2 regions of the Streptomyces sp. NPDC090798 genome follow, and region 1 is predicted to be linked to the other one. Evidence: riboswitches for the same ligand, from Rfam matches in the RefSeq annotation. Region 1 holds a riboswitch; the other holds the start of a gene.

Region 1 (7,306 bases):
GTCCATGATCAAGCGGGACCTGGGCATCAAGGACATGGGCACCCTGCTGCCGGGGCACGGCGGCATCATGGACCGGCTGGACTCGCTGCTGCCGACGGCGCCGGTGGTCTGGCTGCTGCTGGTGCTCTTCGTGGGATCCGGCTGACCTGCGCACACGTCGGAGAGGGGCTCGTCGTCCACAGGGCGGCGGGCCCCTTTTCGTCGGGTGGCCGACGGGCCGGCGTCAGTGGTGGCCCAGGCCACCGCTGCCGAACGAGCCGCCGCCCCCGTCGTGCCAGCGTCCTCGCTTCTGCGACGGGCTCGTGCGGGTCGACATGTGGGTCAGCTCATACGGGGTGAGAGCGTGCTGGCCCTTGGCCACCTTGGGTACCTCGGCGGGCTCCCGGATCTCCCGCGTCTCGCGGACCGGGCCGCCCTGCGGCATGTGCGGCTGTTCCTCGGCGCGCGGCAGCCGCGGTGCGCGGGACCGCATGCGGCAGTTCAGCCAGAAGCTGCCGGCCAGGAGCGCGATGAGGGCCACCGCGATCACGAACAGCGCGACGCTGAACAGACCGCTGGGCTCCGCCAAGTACATCAATGCAGTGCTCATATCACTCAAATACCCGCAAATGGCCCAATAAACCGGCCGCCCCGACCCAGCGCCGGACGCCAGCCGGACCGTCGACGATCACCCCCGAAACCAGGGCCGCGGGTCACACCAATCGATCTGCGACACTGGTACAGCCATGCCTAAGCCCGGAGAACTCACATTCGTCGCCCCCCGCGGAGCCAAGAAGCCGCCGCGGCACCTCGCCGACCTCACGCCCGCCGAGCGTAAGGAGGCGGTTGCCGCGATCGGTGAGAAGCCGTTTCGCGCCAAGCAGCTCTCGCAGCACTACTTCGCGCGGTACGCGCACGACCCCGCGGAGTGGACGGACATCCCGGCCGCCGCGCGCGGCAAGCTCCAGGAGGCGCTGCTTCCCGAGCTGATGACGGTCGTGCGGCATCTGTCGACCGACCAGGACACCACCCGCAAGACCCTATGGCGCCTGTTCGACGGCACGCTCGTCGAGTCCGTGCTGATGCGCTACCCGGACCGGGTGACCATGTGCATCAGCTCGCAGGCGGGCTGCGGGATGAACTGCCCGTTCTGCGCCACCGGACAGGCCGGGCTGGACCGGAACCTGTCCACGGGCGAGATCGTGCACCAGATCGTGGACGGGATGCGGGCCCTGCGGGACGGCGAGATCCCGGGCGGCCCGGCGCGGCTGAGCAACATCGTCTTCATGGGCATGGGCGAGCCGCTCGCCAACTACAAGCGGGTCGTGGGCGCCATCCGCGCGCTCACCGACCCCGAGCCGGACGGGCTCGGGCTCTCGCAGCGCGGGATCACCGTGTCGACGGTCGGGCTGGTGCCCGCCATCCACCGGTTCTCCGACGAGGGCTTCAAGTGCCGCCTCGCCATCTCGCTGCACGCCCCTGACGACGAACTGCGCGACACCCTCGTCCCCGTCAACACGCGGTGGAAGGTGCGCGAGGTGCTGGACGCCGGCTGGGAGTACGCGGCCAAGTCCGGGCGCCGCCTGTCCATCGAGTACGCCCTCATCCGGGACATCAACGACCAGGCATGGCGTGGTGACCGGCTCGGGCGGCTGCTCAGGGGCAAGCCCGTGCACGTCAACCTCATCCCGCTGAACCCGACGCCGGGTTCGAAGTGGACCGCCTCGCGGCCCGAGGACGAGAAGGCGTTCGTCGAGGCGATCGCGGCTCACGGGGTGCCGGTGACCGTCCGCGACACCCGGGGCCAGGAGATCGACGGGGCATGCGGACAGCTGGCCGCGACCGAGCGATAGTCTGATCGGCGGCAGTGCCTGGCAGTGCCTTTTCAGCCGGCGCCGGTCAGCGCGGGTCAACTCCGGCCAGCGTCGGCCAGTGCCCGGACACTGTCAGTCAGTGCGGTTAGCAGTTGCAGTTTCATATTCCGACATCTTCATATTCCGACAGGGGAGCGCCACAGCGCTGAGAGTGCGGTAGCCGGAGCACCGGTGGGCCGCAGACCCTCTGAACCTTGCCCAGGTCATTCTGGGTAGGAAGTTCGGGCATCACTCAAGCTGTTGCGCCCTGCCCGGGAACCTTCCGAGGATCCCGGGCAGGGCCGCGTCTCTTCCTGGTCATCCCAGGAGGAATTCAGTGATAACCAAGAGGACGACCACGGCCTTCGTCATCGGGCTGGGCCTCGTCACGCTGTCCGCGTGCGGGTCCTCCGACAGCGGCGGCGCCGGGGACTCCAAGACCGTCACGCTCGTCAGCCACAACTCGTGGGCCGTGTCGAAGAGCGTGCTGCGGGACTTCGAGAAGCAGTCCGGTTACAAGGTCAGGGTCCTCAAGGACGGCGACGCCGGGCAGGCCGTCAACAAGGCCATCCTCACCAAGGACAATCCGCAGGGCGACGTCTTCTTCGGCGTCGACAACACCCTGCTGTCCCGTGCGCTCGACAACGGGCTGTTCCAGCCGTACGAGGCCAAGGGCTCCGACCAGATAGTCCAGCAGTACCGGATCGACCAGGACAAGCACCGGGTCACGCCCATCGACTCCGGTGACATCTGTGTCAACTACGACAAGGCCTACTTCAGCGAGCACAAGCTGGCCCCGCCGAGCTCCTTCGACGACCTGATCAAGCCCGCGTACAAGAGCCTCCTCGTCACCGAGAACGCGTCCACGTCCTCGCCCGGCCTCGGCTTCCTGCTCGGGACCGCCGCGAAGTACGGCGACGAGGGCTGGCAGGACTACTGGAAGAAGCTCAAGGCCAACGGCGTGAAGGTGGTCGACGGCTGGGAGCAGGCCTACAACGACGAATTCTCCGGGTCCGCGGGCGGGAAGAAGGCCAAGGCCGACCGGCCGCTGGTCGTCTCGTACGCCTCCTCCCCGCCCGCCGAGGTGATCTACGCCGACCCCCAGCCGAAGACCGCGCCGACCGGGGTCGCGAGCGGCACCTGCTTCCGCCAGGTCGAGTACGCGGGGCTGCTGAGCAACGCGAAGAACACCAAGGGCGGCAAGGCGCTCCTCGACTTCCTCATCAGCTTCAGGTTCCAGGAGGACATGCCGCTGAACATGTTCGTGTACCCGGTCCGTGAGACCGCCGAGGTGCCCCAGGTGTTCGTGAAGTTCGGCCCGCAGGCCGAGCACCCCGAGACCCTGGCCCCCGCCAAGATCGCTGACAATCGTGACCGGTGGGTCAAGTCGTGGACCTCGCTCGTACTGAAGTAGCGCCTCGAAGGAGCCGCAAGGAGAGCGCGACGCGGATCGGGCTGATGGCCCTGCCCGTCGCGTTCTTCGCCGTCTTCTTCGCCTACCCCGTCGCCGCGATCGTCGCCCGCGGCCTCAAGACCGACGGGGCCTGGCGGTTCGGACGGATCGGTGAGGTGCTCGCGCAGTCCGACATCCGGCACGTCCTGTGGTTCACCACCTGGCAGGCGCTCGCCTCCACGGTGCTCACGCTGCTGATCGCGCTCCCCGGCGCGTATGTCTTCGCACGCTTCGATTTCAGGGGCAAGCAGGTGCTGCGGGCGCTGGTGACCGTCCCGTTCGTACTGCCGACGGTCGTGGTCGGTACGGCGTTCCTGGCCCTGGTGGGCCGGGGCGGACTCCTCGACCAGCTGTGGGGCGTACGGCTGGACACCACCGTCTGGGCGATTCTGCTCGCGCACGTCTTCTTCAACTACGCGGTGGTCGTACGGACCGTCGGCGGGCTCTGGTCGCAGCTCGACCCGCGTCAGGAGGAGGCCGCGCGGATGCTGGGTGCCTCCCGCTTCGCGGCCTGGCGCAAGGTGACGCTGCCGGCGCTGAGCCCGGCCGTGGCCGCCGCCGCGCTGATGGTCTTCCTCTTCACCTTCACCTCGTTCGGTGTGGTGCAGATCCTCGGCGGCCCGACCTTCTCCACCCTCGAGGTCGAGATCTACCGGCAGACCTCGGAGATCTTCGACCTCGCGACCGCGGCGGTGCTGACGATCGTCCAGTTCGTCGCGGTCGGCGCGATCCTCGCCGTGCACGCCTGGACCGTACGCCGCCGGGAGACCGCCCTGCGTCTGGTGGCTCCGGAGACGACCGCGCGCCGACCCCGCGGGGCCGGTCAGTGGGCGCTGCTGGGCGGGGTCCTGGCGAGCATCCTCGTTCTCCTCGTCCTGCCGCTCGGGGTGCTGGTCCAGCGGTCCCTGGACGCACCCGGCGGCTACGGATTCGCGTACTACAAGGCGTTGACCTCGTCCGACAGCGGCGTCTTCCTGGTGGCGCCGATCGCGGCGATCGGCAACTCGCTGGAGTACGCGCTCGCCGCCACGGCCATCGCCGTCGTGATCGGCGGTCTGGCGGCCACCGCGCTCACTAGGCGGACCGGGCGTCTCGTAAGGGGTTTCGACGCGCTGCTGATGCTGCCGCTCGGCGTGTCCGCCGTGACCGTCGGGTTCGGCTTCCTGATCGCGCTCGACGAACCGCCGCTGGACCTGCGCTCCTCCTGGATCCTGGTGCCGCTCGCGCAGGCACTGGTGGGCGTCCCCTTCGTCGTACGCACCATGCTGCCGGTGCTGCGGGCGGTGGACGGACGGCTCCGGGAGGCCGCCGCCGTTCTCGGAGCGTCGCCCTGGCGGGTGTGGCGGGAGGTCGACCTGCCGATGGTGCGGCGGGCGCTGCTGATCGCGGCGGGGTTCGCCTTCGCCGTGTCGCTGGGCGAGTTCGGGGCGACGGTCTTCATCGCGCGGCCCGACAACCCGACCCTGCCGGTCGCCGTGGCCCGGTTGCTCGGGCGTGCGGGTGACCTCAACTACGGCCAGGCGATGGCCCTTTCGACGATCTTGATGGTGGTGTGCGCGGTGGCCCTGTTGCTGTTGGAGCGCATCCGCACCGACCGGACGGGGGAGTTCTGATGGCGCGGCCCGCGAAGCAAACGACAGAGGCGACAGAGGCGACAGGAGCGACAGGAGCGGTGCAGGAGACGCAGGAGGCGCAGGAGAGGCAGAAGGCGCGGGAGCGGACGCCGACGGAGCGTCCCCGGGGGCGGAACGCCCTGCTGAGGGTCGAGGCCGCGACCGTACGCTTCGGCGGTCGGCCGGTGCTCGACGCCGTCGGCCTCGACGTCGCCGAGCACGAGATCGTGTGTGTGCTCGGACCGAGCGGCAGCGGCAAGTCCACGCTGCTGCGGGCGGTGGCCGGACTGCAGTCGCTCGACGCGGGCCGCGTGCTCCTGGCGGGACGCGACCAGGCCGGGGTCCCCGCGCACAAGCGGGGCGTCGGCCTCATGTTCCAGGATCATCAGCTCTTCCCGCAGCGGGACGTGGGCGGCAATGTCGCCTTCGGGCTGCGGATGCACGGCGCGTCGAAGGGCCGACAGAGCGCACGGGTCGAGGAACTGCTGGAGCTGGTGGGGCTGCCCGGGGCCCGGGCGCGCGCCGTCGCCGCCCTCTCCGGTGGTGAGCAGCAGCGGGTCGCGCTGGCCCGCGCGCTCGCCCCGCGCCCCCGGCTGCTGATGCTCGACGAGCCGCTCGGTCAGCTGGACCGCTCGCTGCGGGAGCGGCTCGTCGTCGAACTCCGGCAGCTTTTCGGCGAGTTGGGTACGACCGTGCTCGCCGTCACCCACGACCAGGGCGAGGCCTTCGCGCTCGCCGACCGGGTCGTGGTGATGCGCGAGGGGCGGATCGCCCAGTCCGGCACGCCACTTGAGGTCTGGCAGCACCCGGCGGACGAGTTCGTGGCCCGTTTCCTCGGCTTCGACAACGTGGTCGCGGCGAGGGTGCGCGATCGGCTCGCCGACACTCCGTGGGGGAAGGTCCCGGTGCCGGCGGGCACCGCTCAGGGCCCCGGCACGCTCCTCGTACGGCCCGCGGGCGTACGGCTGGTCGCCCCCGCGGACGGGCTGCGCTGCACCGTGGCCGCACGCACCTTCCGGGGCACCCACGTCGCCGTACAGCTGAAGCCGGAAAACGCGCCGCGGATCGAGGCGGCGTGCGCGCTGCGGGAGGCGCCCGCGCCCGGCGACGAGGTCGGCGTGGTGTTCGAGGCGGCCGAAATCGTCGTGCTCGGGGAGCCGTCGGCGCCATAGGGAGCTGGTGATCCACCGCGCCGACGCGACGCCGGCGGCCGGGGCGCGCCGTACGAGGTGGCGCCCGATGTGGCCGCGGACGCGATCGACGAGTGGCTGGGGATCATCGAGTTCGTGCAGCGGACACAGCCGCACGATGCTGCGGCCGAACTGCGTGGCCCGGGCGAACCTCGCGGCCCGGGCGAATCTCGCGGCCCGGGGCCGCAGCATCCACATGCACGCCAGCAACGGACAGGCCCGAGCCGGGCGCAGCCGGACAGGCGTGTGGCCCGCCCCCTTCGAGAGGGACGGGCCACACGTTTCACGCAGACGTACGGTGTGCGTTTCAGCTCGACTTCGAGGCGCCGCGGCGACGCATGCCGAAGAACACCGCTCCGCCGCCGACCACCACGAGGGCACCGGCGATACCGGCGATCATCGGCGTGTTGGAGTTCGCACCGGTCTCGGCGAGGTTGGAGCTGCCGGCCGCGGGGGACGGGGCGTTGTCGCCCGGCGTCGCGGGCGCGGCGCTGCTCTCCGACTCCGAGGGGTTCGCGGAAGGCGTCCCCGAGGAGGCGGGCGAGGACGGGGTCTTTGACGGCTTCGGGGTCTCCGAGGCCGACGGCGAGGGCGACTCGGTCGCGCAGGCCGTGGACGGAGCGGTCACGTTCTCCTTGATGTCCGCGTCGACCTGGTTTCCGGCCTTGACGTGGACGCGGTACGTGGCGTTCGGCTTCCAGTCCTCGGCGAAGGTGATGGTGACGCCTTGGCGCGAGCCCTGGACTTCCTGCTCGCCGACCTTCTTCGCGTCGGCGCCATTGGACTCCAGGAACACGGAGACGGTCGCCTTGGCGCCGGAGGCATCCACGTCCGTGACGGAGATGATGCCCTTGGTGCCATCGCACTTGGCTTCGGCGGAGAACTCACTGATGTTGCAAGCAAGGGCGTTGCCGGCGGCACCGAGCGCGAGCGCGGCGGTGGCGGAGGCAACACCGAGGATTCGCACGGAACGTGCGGTACGGCGAGATATGGACACGATTGCCCTTCACAGAATGCGCAACTGCGGGGGGTTTAAGGGGGGTTCTGCTGTGTCAACAGGGCCCCCTCGGGCCTCACAGGTTTATAAGTGCCGCCTAAGGGCTGTCAATGCATATGCCCTGCCGTGCCGTCGGCTTTGCCTTGTCATTAACCGCCGAGGCGTTTGAGCGCCTCCGGTGTCTCCTCGATCCGGTCCACCAGTGCGATCCGGGACTCCAT
Region 2 (7,306 bases), on a different contig from region 1:
CGCCGATGTCTGCGTCACCGTCACGTCGTCGAGCACACCGAGCGAACCGATGATGACGCCCGCGAGCAGCAGACCGCTCATGTCGATGGACGGATACAGGCCGTGGATCAGACCGGTGTTGTCGTCCGTGTTGCCGGTCAGCGCCGCCCAGCCGATGAACTCCGAGCCGAGGATGCCGATCAGTACCAGGGAGAGCAGGGTGCCGAGCACCGCCACCGAGGTACGGGCCGAGAGGCCGTGGCACATGTAGAGCGCGATCAGCATGATGGCGCTCGCCCCGACCACGGCCACGACCAGTGGATTCGAGCCCTGCAGGATCGCGGGCAGGATGAAGAAGGTCAGGATCAGGAAGCTGATGGCCAGTGCGACCAGCGCCATGACACCGCGCATCCGGCCCACCACCACGACGGCCAGTGCGAAGATCCCGGCGAGCAGCGCCATCGGGAACTTCCGGTTCACATCGGTTACCGAGTACTGCAGGTCCCTGGGCGCGGAGGGCTCGTACGCGGCCACGACCTTCTCGCCCTCGTGCAACTGCCGTGACTGGTCAGGCTGGATGATCTCCGTGAACGTACGGCCCTTGTCCTTGCCGGTGTCGATCCGGATCGTCGCCTTTTTGCAGTCGCCCGTCGCCTGTTGCTGCGCGGAGGAGCCCTCGGCGGTGGACGTGTCGCCGGTCGGGGTCTCCCCCGACGCGTTCACGGACTTGCAGCTGACCTTGTCGACCTTGGTGACCGTGGCCTGCTGGGTCTGCCGGTCGAAGCCGACGCCGGTGCGCTCGTGGGAAGGGGCGCCACCGGGCCAGAGCACCGCGAGACCCACAACGACCGCGGCGGCGAAGGGGATCAGAATGGCCGCGATGACCTTGCGCAGATGCTTGGAGACGGGTGTGGCGGGCCCATGGCTGTGACTGTGCGAGTGCCCAGATCCGTGCCCGTCCCCAGGGCCGTGCCCATTCCCCGGCCCACCTCCATTCCCAGGGCCGTCCCCAGACCCAGACCCATGTCCGTGTCCGTCCCCGGGGCCGTGCCCGTGTCCCTCGCCCGGCCCGTGCCCGTGCCCGCCCCCTGGACCGGGACCGGGGCCACCGCCCGGCCCGTATCCGCGGCCGTCTCCGGAGCGCGGTCCATAGCCGTCTCCGGGACCGCGTCGGCGCGGCGGCTCGGACGGCGGGAACGGGGGCTGCTGCGTTGTGGTCACCGACCGATCATCGCAAGAACGGCGAGGGCCCTCTGTTCACCGCGCCAGATATGACGCTAGCGTGGAGTCACCTTTGCACACGCGGGAGCTCGGAGCACCGGGCTGAGAGGGCGCTGACCTCCGTCTTAGCGATGTTTCACGTGGAACGAGTGATGTTTCACGAGGGACGTCGGCAGACGGAATCCGCTGCGTCGACCGCCGAACCTGTTACCGGGTAATGCCGGCGTAGGGAGTAGGTCTCATGACCAACAAGGACGTACGCACGCCTGCCTCCAGCCAGATGGACGGGGCGCCTGCCGCGCCCGAGGGCGAACAGCCGCGGGAGGCCGGGAAGTCCATCGGCTGGCACAAGGGATACGTCGGGGGTTCGCGCCCCGATCTGCGGGTGCCGGTCCGTCAAGTGCACCTCACCAACGGGCAGTCGGTCACGCTGTACGACACCTCCGGCCCGTACACCGATCCGATCGTCGACACCGACGTACGCAGGGGCCTCGCGCCACTGCGCGAGAACTGGATCATCGCCCGCGGTGACACCGAGGAGTACGCGGGCCGTCCCGTCCGTCCCGAGGACGACGGAATCAAGCACACCTCGCCGCGAGGGGGCCTGCGCAACCTCGACGCGGTCTTCCCGGGTCGGCCGCGCCAGCCGCGCCGAGGTCGTCCCGGAGAGGCGGTCACGCAGCTCGCGTACGCCCGGCGGGGCGAGATCACGCCCGAGATGGAGTTCGTGGCGGTCCGCGAGAACGTCGACCCCGAGGTTGTACGCGAGGAGATCGCCGCCGGTCGCGCCGTGCTGCCCGCGAACGTCAACCACCCGGAGATCGAGCCGATGATCATCGGCAAGCGGTTCCTGGTGAAGGTCAACGCCAACATCGGCAACTCCGCCGTCACCTCCTCCATCGAGGAGGAGGTCGAGAAGATGACCTGGGCGACCCGCTGGGGCGCGGACACGGTCATGGACCTGTCCACCGGCCGCAATATCCACACCACGCGGGAATGGGTCCTGCGCAACTCCCCCGTCCCCATCGGCACGGTGCCGCTCTACCAGGCTCTGGAGAAGGTGGACGGCCGCGCCGAGGAGCTGACCTGGGAGATCTACAAGGACACGGTCATCGAGCAGGCCGAGCAGGGCGTGGACTACATGACGGTCCACGCGGGCGTGCGACTGCCGTACGTGCCGCTCACCGCCAACCGCAAGACCGGCATCGTCTCGCGCGGCGGCTCGATCATGGCGGCCTGGTGCCTCGCGCACCACAAGGAATCGTTCCTCTACGAGAACTTCGAGGAACTCTGCGAGATCCTCGCGGCGTACGACGTCACGTACTCGCTCGGCGACGGGCTGAGGCCCGGGTCGATCGCGGACGCCAACGACGCGGCTCAGTTCGCGGAGTTGAGGACGCTCGGGGAACTCAACACGATCGCGAAGCGTTTTCATGTACAGACGATGATCGAGGGCCCGGGACATGTCCCGATGCACAAGATCAAGGAGAACATCGACCTTCAGCAGGAGATCTGTGATGAAGCTCCGTTCTATACGCTCGGCCCGCTGACGACGGACGTCGCGCCGGCGTACGACCACATCACCTCAGGCATCGGTGCCGCGATGATCGCCTGGTGGGGCACGGCCATGCTCTGCTACGTCACGCCCAAGGAGCACTTGGGCCTGCCCAATCGTGACGACGTCAAGACCGGTGTCATCACCTACAAGATCGCCGCCCACGCAGCCGACCTCGCCAAGGGGCACCCAGGTGCGCAGGAATGGGACGACGCGCTGTCCGACGCCCGCTTCGAGTTCCGGTGGGAGGACCAGTTCAACCTGGCCCTCGACCCGGACACGGCACGGGAGTTCCACGACGAGACCCTGCCGGCCGAACCCGCCAAGACGGCGCACTTCTGTTCCATGTGCGGCCCGAAGTTCTGCTCCATGAAGATCTCGCAGGACATCCGCCGTGAGCACGGGGGCACGAAGGCCGAGATCGAGGAGGGCATGGCGCAGAAGTCCAAGGAGTTCGCCGCCGCGGGCAACCGGGTCTATCTGCCGCTCGCGGACTGAGCCGCACGCACGCGCGGTCGTGCCCGGAGCCGTTCGCGGCGTACATCAGGCAACGAACGGCTCCCGGGCCGGGTTCTCTCGGCAGACTGGGCGCATGACATCGACATCCATGAGCAAGGGCGCCAACCTTCCCGTCGCCGCCGGGGCGGTGCGGGCCGTGCTCGGCTGGAGAGGAGGGACCGGTGCGCCGGACGCCGATGCCTCGGCGCTGCTGCTCGGCCCGGGCGGACGCGTGCGGGACGACGGGGACTTCGTCTTCTACAACCAGCCGCAGCACGCCTCAGGCGCCGTACGGCATCTCGGGAAGCAGCGGGACGGCGCTGCCACGACGGACACCGTCGAGGTGGATCTGCGTGCCCTGGAACCGGAGATCGAGCGGGTCGTCCTGTGCGCCTCGGCCGACGGCGGCACCTTCGGTGAGCTGTCCGGACTGACGCTGCGGCTGCTCGATGCCGAGACCCAGCGGGAGTTCGCGCGCTTCGAGATGGAGGCCACGACGGAGACGGCATTCATCGGGGGTGAGCTGTACCTGCGGGGAGGCCAGTGGAAGTTCCGGGCGGTCGGACAGGGGTATGCGTCCGGGCTGGCCGGTCTCGCCACCGATTTCGGTATCAGCGTGGAGTCCGACGCGGCCGGTGCGTCCGGGGCGGAGCCGGCGGTTTCGCCCGGGGGCACGGCGGCGGTGTCGCCCGTGCTCCCGCCGACGGGCTCGAGGACGGCTGCTTCCTCCGCTGCGGTCGCCCCGCCAACACCCCCGGCACCCCCGGCACCCCCAACACCCCCGACGCCCCCGGCTTCCTCCTCGCGTCTCAGCAAGGGCGAGGAACGATTGCCCGTGGACATGCGCAAGCGGCTCTCGTTGCGCAAGGAGCAGGTGGCGGTCAGCCTGCGGAAGCACGGTGCGGAAGGGGTCACGGCGCGCGTCGTGCTGATCCTCGACGCCTCCGGTTCCATGTCGTTCCTTTACTCGAAGGGCGTCGTGGCCGATGTGGTGGAGCGGATGGCCGCGGTGGCGGCGCAGCTGGACGACGACGGGGTGATGCAGGCGTGGACGTTCGCCTCCCAAGCCGCCCGGTTGCCGGACCTGAGTCTCGGCGAGCTGCCCGAGTGGCTGGAACTCCATGTCCGGGTCGGTGAGCTGAGCCTGTTCCGGCGGAGCAAGAAGCAGCGCAAGGGTCTGCTGCCGGGGCAGGTGGACATGCGGGCGGTCGGTATCCAGAACGAGGAGCAGAAGGCGATCGCCGAGGTGCGTACGTATGTACGAGAGAACCCGGCTGTCGATCCCACGCTGGTGTTGTTCTTCTCCGACGGAGGTGTCTATCGGAACAAGGAGATCGAGCAGGAGCTGAGGGACGCGGTGGAGGAGCCGATCTTCTGGCAGTTCGTGGGCCTGGGGCGGTCGAACTACGGCGTGCTGGAGCGGTTCGACACGCTGCCCGGTCGGCGCGTCGACAACGTGGGGTTCTTCGCGGTGGACGACATCAGCGGCGTACCGGACCCGGAGTTGTACGACCGGCTGCTTTCGCAGTTCCCGGCCTGGATGACGGCGGCCCGGGGGCTCGGCATCATCTGACGGTGCGCGCCGGGGACCGGACGAGCGGGACGAGCGGGGCGGGCTCCGGTGAAGGGGCGGCCAGCGGCAAAGGGCCCGCGCCGTATCGGCGCAGGCCCTCGTTCCCGTCACCCCGGTGTCGGCCCGCCGGGTGTCACTCCGGCTGGTGCTCGGGCCCCCCGAAGTCCGGGCTCGTGAAGTCCGGGCTGGTGAAGCTCGGGCGCGGACCCGCAGCGGGGCCGCCGTCGGGGCTGCTGAAGCCCGGCCGGTTGTAGCCGAGGTGCGGCATGCGGCCGGTGGTCGGCGTCGGTGACGGACGGGTCAGTGCCGCCGAGCCAGGATCGGCGAGGGCCTCCCGGAGGAACGGCATGATGCCGCGTTCCAGCAGGGCCTCGCGCCAGGCTTCCCTGGCCCGGGCCACCTCCGCGTTGAGCTCGCCGGGCGCTCCGGCCTGGAGCGAGGACGAGCCGTTGCGCAGGGCGGTCAGCAAAAGCCCGGCCCCGGCGACCAGGATCGCGGCCGCCGTGACCGCGCCGAAGACCCACCCGGTGGTCAGGAGGGTCTGGGCGAACGCCAGCTCGGGGGTGAGGACCTTCAGGATGAACCCCACGAGCAGGAAGATCGCCGCGGCTGTTCCGGCGAGGACGGGGGCGAGCACCGCGACGACGGCAATGGCGCCGGCTCCGGCGGTCTCGGTGACCTCGCCCATGGTGGCGGCGAGCCCCATCGCGGTCGCGCCGGGCTCCGCGGAGCCGGCTCCTTCGCTCACGATTGGGGTGGACGGCGCCGGGCGGCGCAGTTCCTCGCGGACCTTCACGTAGTGCGCGTACTCGGTCGCGGCGGCCGCCGTGATGAGTGTGGTGGCGTTGAGCGCCATGGTGCGCAGCTGTTCGGCGTTGAGCCGCTGGCCGACAGCGGCGAGTTCCGGGCGGTATGGGGCGGAGCGCAGCGCCTCATCGAGGATCCGCTCGTATTCCTGGCGGTCCTCGCTCAGCAGGTGCTGCGGAACGCTGTTCATGTGCATCCCCCGATGCTCCGTAGGGCTGGTGGCTCGCACGCTGACGAGCCGTCGGGCAGAAACGGAGGGGAGCCTGCTACGGATAAGCCGATGGTAGAGCGGTGACGGCACGCCGTGACAGGGGGTTTCCAGAAATTGCCCCCTGGCCAGCGCTGTCCTCCGTGGGGGACGCCTGCCCGAAGAACCCTCAGCTATCCAGGGGCAGTTGCTGGACCAGCAGTTTTCCGGCCATGGTCACTCCGCCGTCCATCGCGATGGCCAGTCCGTCGGCGTAAAGATGTGGTCCCTCGACCACGGGGCCCGCGGCGTCCTCGCCCTCCTCCGAGCCGACCTCGCCCAGGAGGTACGGGATGGGGCTGTGGCCATGGACGACGCGGGTGCCGCCGTAGGTGTCCAGCAGGGACAGCGCCGCCTCGGCGCCCCCGTCGTCGCGGAAGGCGAATCGTCTGGTGAACTTCCGGAAGAGGTCCCAGCACTCGTCCGCGTCGTTGCGCGTGAGGGTTTCGCGGATGGTGTCGTTGACCGCCTCGATCGAGTCGCCGTAGTCGAGGTAGGCGGTGGTGTCGGAGTGCACGAGGAGGTGCCCGTCGACCTGTTCCATGGCGTCCAGGCGGGCCATCCACTGCAGGTGGTGGTCCTGGAGGCGGTCCATGTCGGTCTTCTGGCCGCCGTTGAGCAGCCAGGCGGCCTGGAAGGTGGCGGTGCCCGCGCCGGAGTTGACGGGGGTGTCGCCGAACCGCTTGGCGCCGAGCAGCAGCAGCTCGTGGTTGCCCATGAGCGCCTTGCAGTAGCCGCCGGCGGCGGCCGCCTCGGCGGACAGCCGCATCACGAGGTCGATCACGCCGATGCCGTCGGGGCCGCGGTCGGTGAAGTCGCCGAGGAACCACAGGCGCGCGGTCCCGGCGGACCAGTTGCCCGCGGCGTCGAGGAGGCCCTGCTCCTGGAGCGCGGCGACCAGCTGGTCGAGGTAGCCGTGCACGTCGCCGACGACGTACAGCGGACCCGGCCCGTCGACGGGCCGGGGGGCCGCCACGGCGGCGGGGTCCACGACGACCTGCACCGTGTCGCCCCGGTTGATGACGGGCAGGTCGCGCCGGGTGGGCGTGTAGCCCTCGGGCTCCTCGCCGACTCCGGCCGTCTCGCCGGGAGCTGCGCTCGGCGTGTACGGACCGGTCTCGTGGATGTACGCGGGCACCCGGAAGTCGCGCAACGTCTCCGTACGCCCCGCCTCGGGTCCCTGACCGGCCCCCTGAGTCATCGACCCCTCCACCACCATCGCGCCGCATCTGCACCGGATCGGACTGCCTGGTCGCAGCGGCCCGCGGTGTCGTGGGCCCATCATAGGAATGCGGATCGCGCCATGTGATGACCCAGGGGTGGTGAATCGGAACAGGAACCCTCTTCACCACGGTTTTCGCCCGAATTGGGCGGGGCTTTCCCTGGTGGATGCCCCGCCGCCGATATGACGGACGTCAACCTCAGC

Evidence for each region. Region 1 has a riboswitch for thiamine pyrophosphate ahead of ACIQTP_RS21610 (thiamine ABC transporter substrate binding subunit). Riboswitches for the same ligand answer to the same signal wherever they lie in the genome.
Region 2: it holds a riboswitch for thiamine pyrophosphate, as region 1 does, so the genes downstream of both, thiC (phosphomethylpyrimidine synthase ThiC) here and ACIQTP_RS21610 (thiamine ABC transporter substrate binding subunit) in region 1, are expected to answer to the same signal.

Annotation. Positions count from the first base shown of each region.
Region 1 is NZ_JBIVXA010000009.1:253,577-260,882, forward strand. It holds gene ACIQTP_RS21595 (phosphatidate cytidylyltransferase) at 1-145, shown strand, start outside; gene ACIQTP_RS21600 (DUF6479 family protein) at 224-589, opposite strand; gene rlmN (23S rRNA (adenine(2503)-C(2))-methyltransferase RlmN) at 726-1,832, shown strand; TPP riboswitch at 1,972-2,090, shown strand; gene ACIQTP_RS21610 (thiamine ABC transporter substrate binding subunit) at 2,173-3,246, shown strand; gene ACIQTP_RS21615 (ABC transporter permease) at 3,222-4,898, shown strand; gene ACIQTP_RS21620 (ABC transporter ATP-binding protein) at 5,039-6,070, shown strand; partial or broken gene ACIQTP_RS21625 (hypothetical protein) at 6,054-6,235, shown strand; gene ACIQTP_RS21630 (LAETG motif-containing sortase-dependent surface protein) at 6,396-7,085, opposite strand; gene ACIQTP_RS21635 (LOG family protein) at 7,235-7,306, opposite strand, start outside.
Region 2 is NZ_JBIVXA010000015.1:94,954-102,259, reverse strand. It holds gene ACIQTP_RS29710 (YibE/F family protein) at 1-1,200, opposite strand, end outside; TPP riboswitch at 1,272-1,449, shown strand; gene thiC (phosphomethylpyrimidine synthase ThiC) at 1,442-3,253, shown strand; gene ACIQTP_RS29700 (VWA domain-containing protein) at 3,348-4,826, shown strand; gene ACIQTP_RS29695 (hypothetical protein) at 4,960-5,829, opposite strand; gene ACIQTP_RS29690 (metallophosphoesterase) at 6,011-7,081, opposite strand.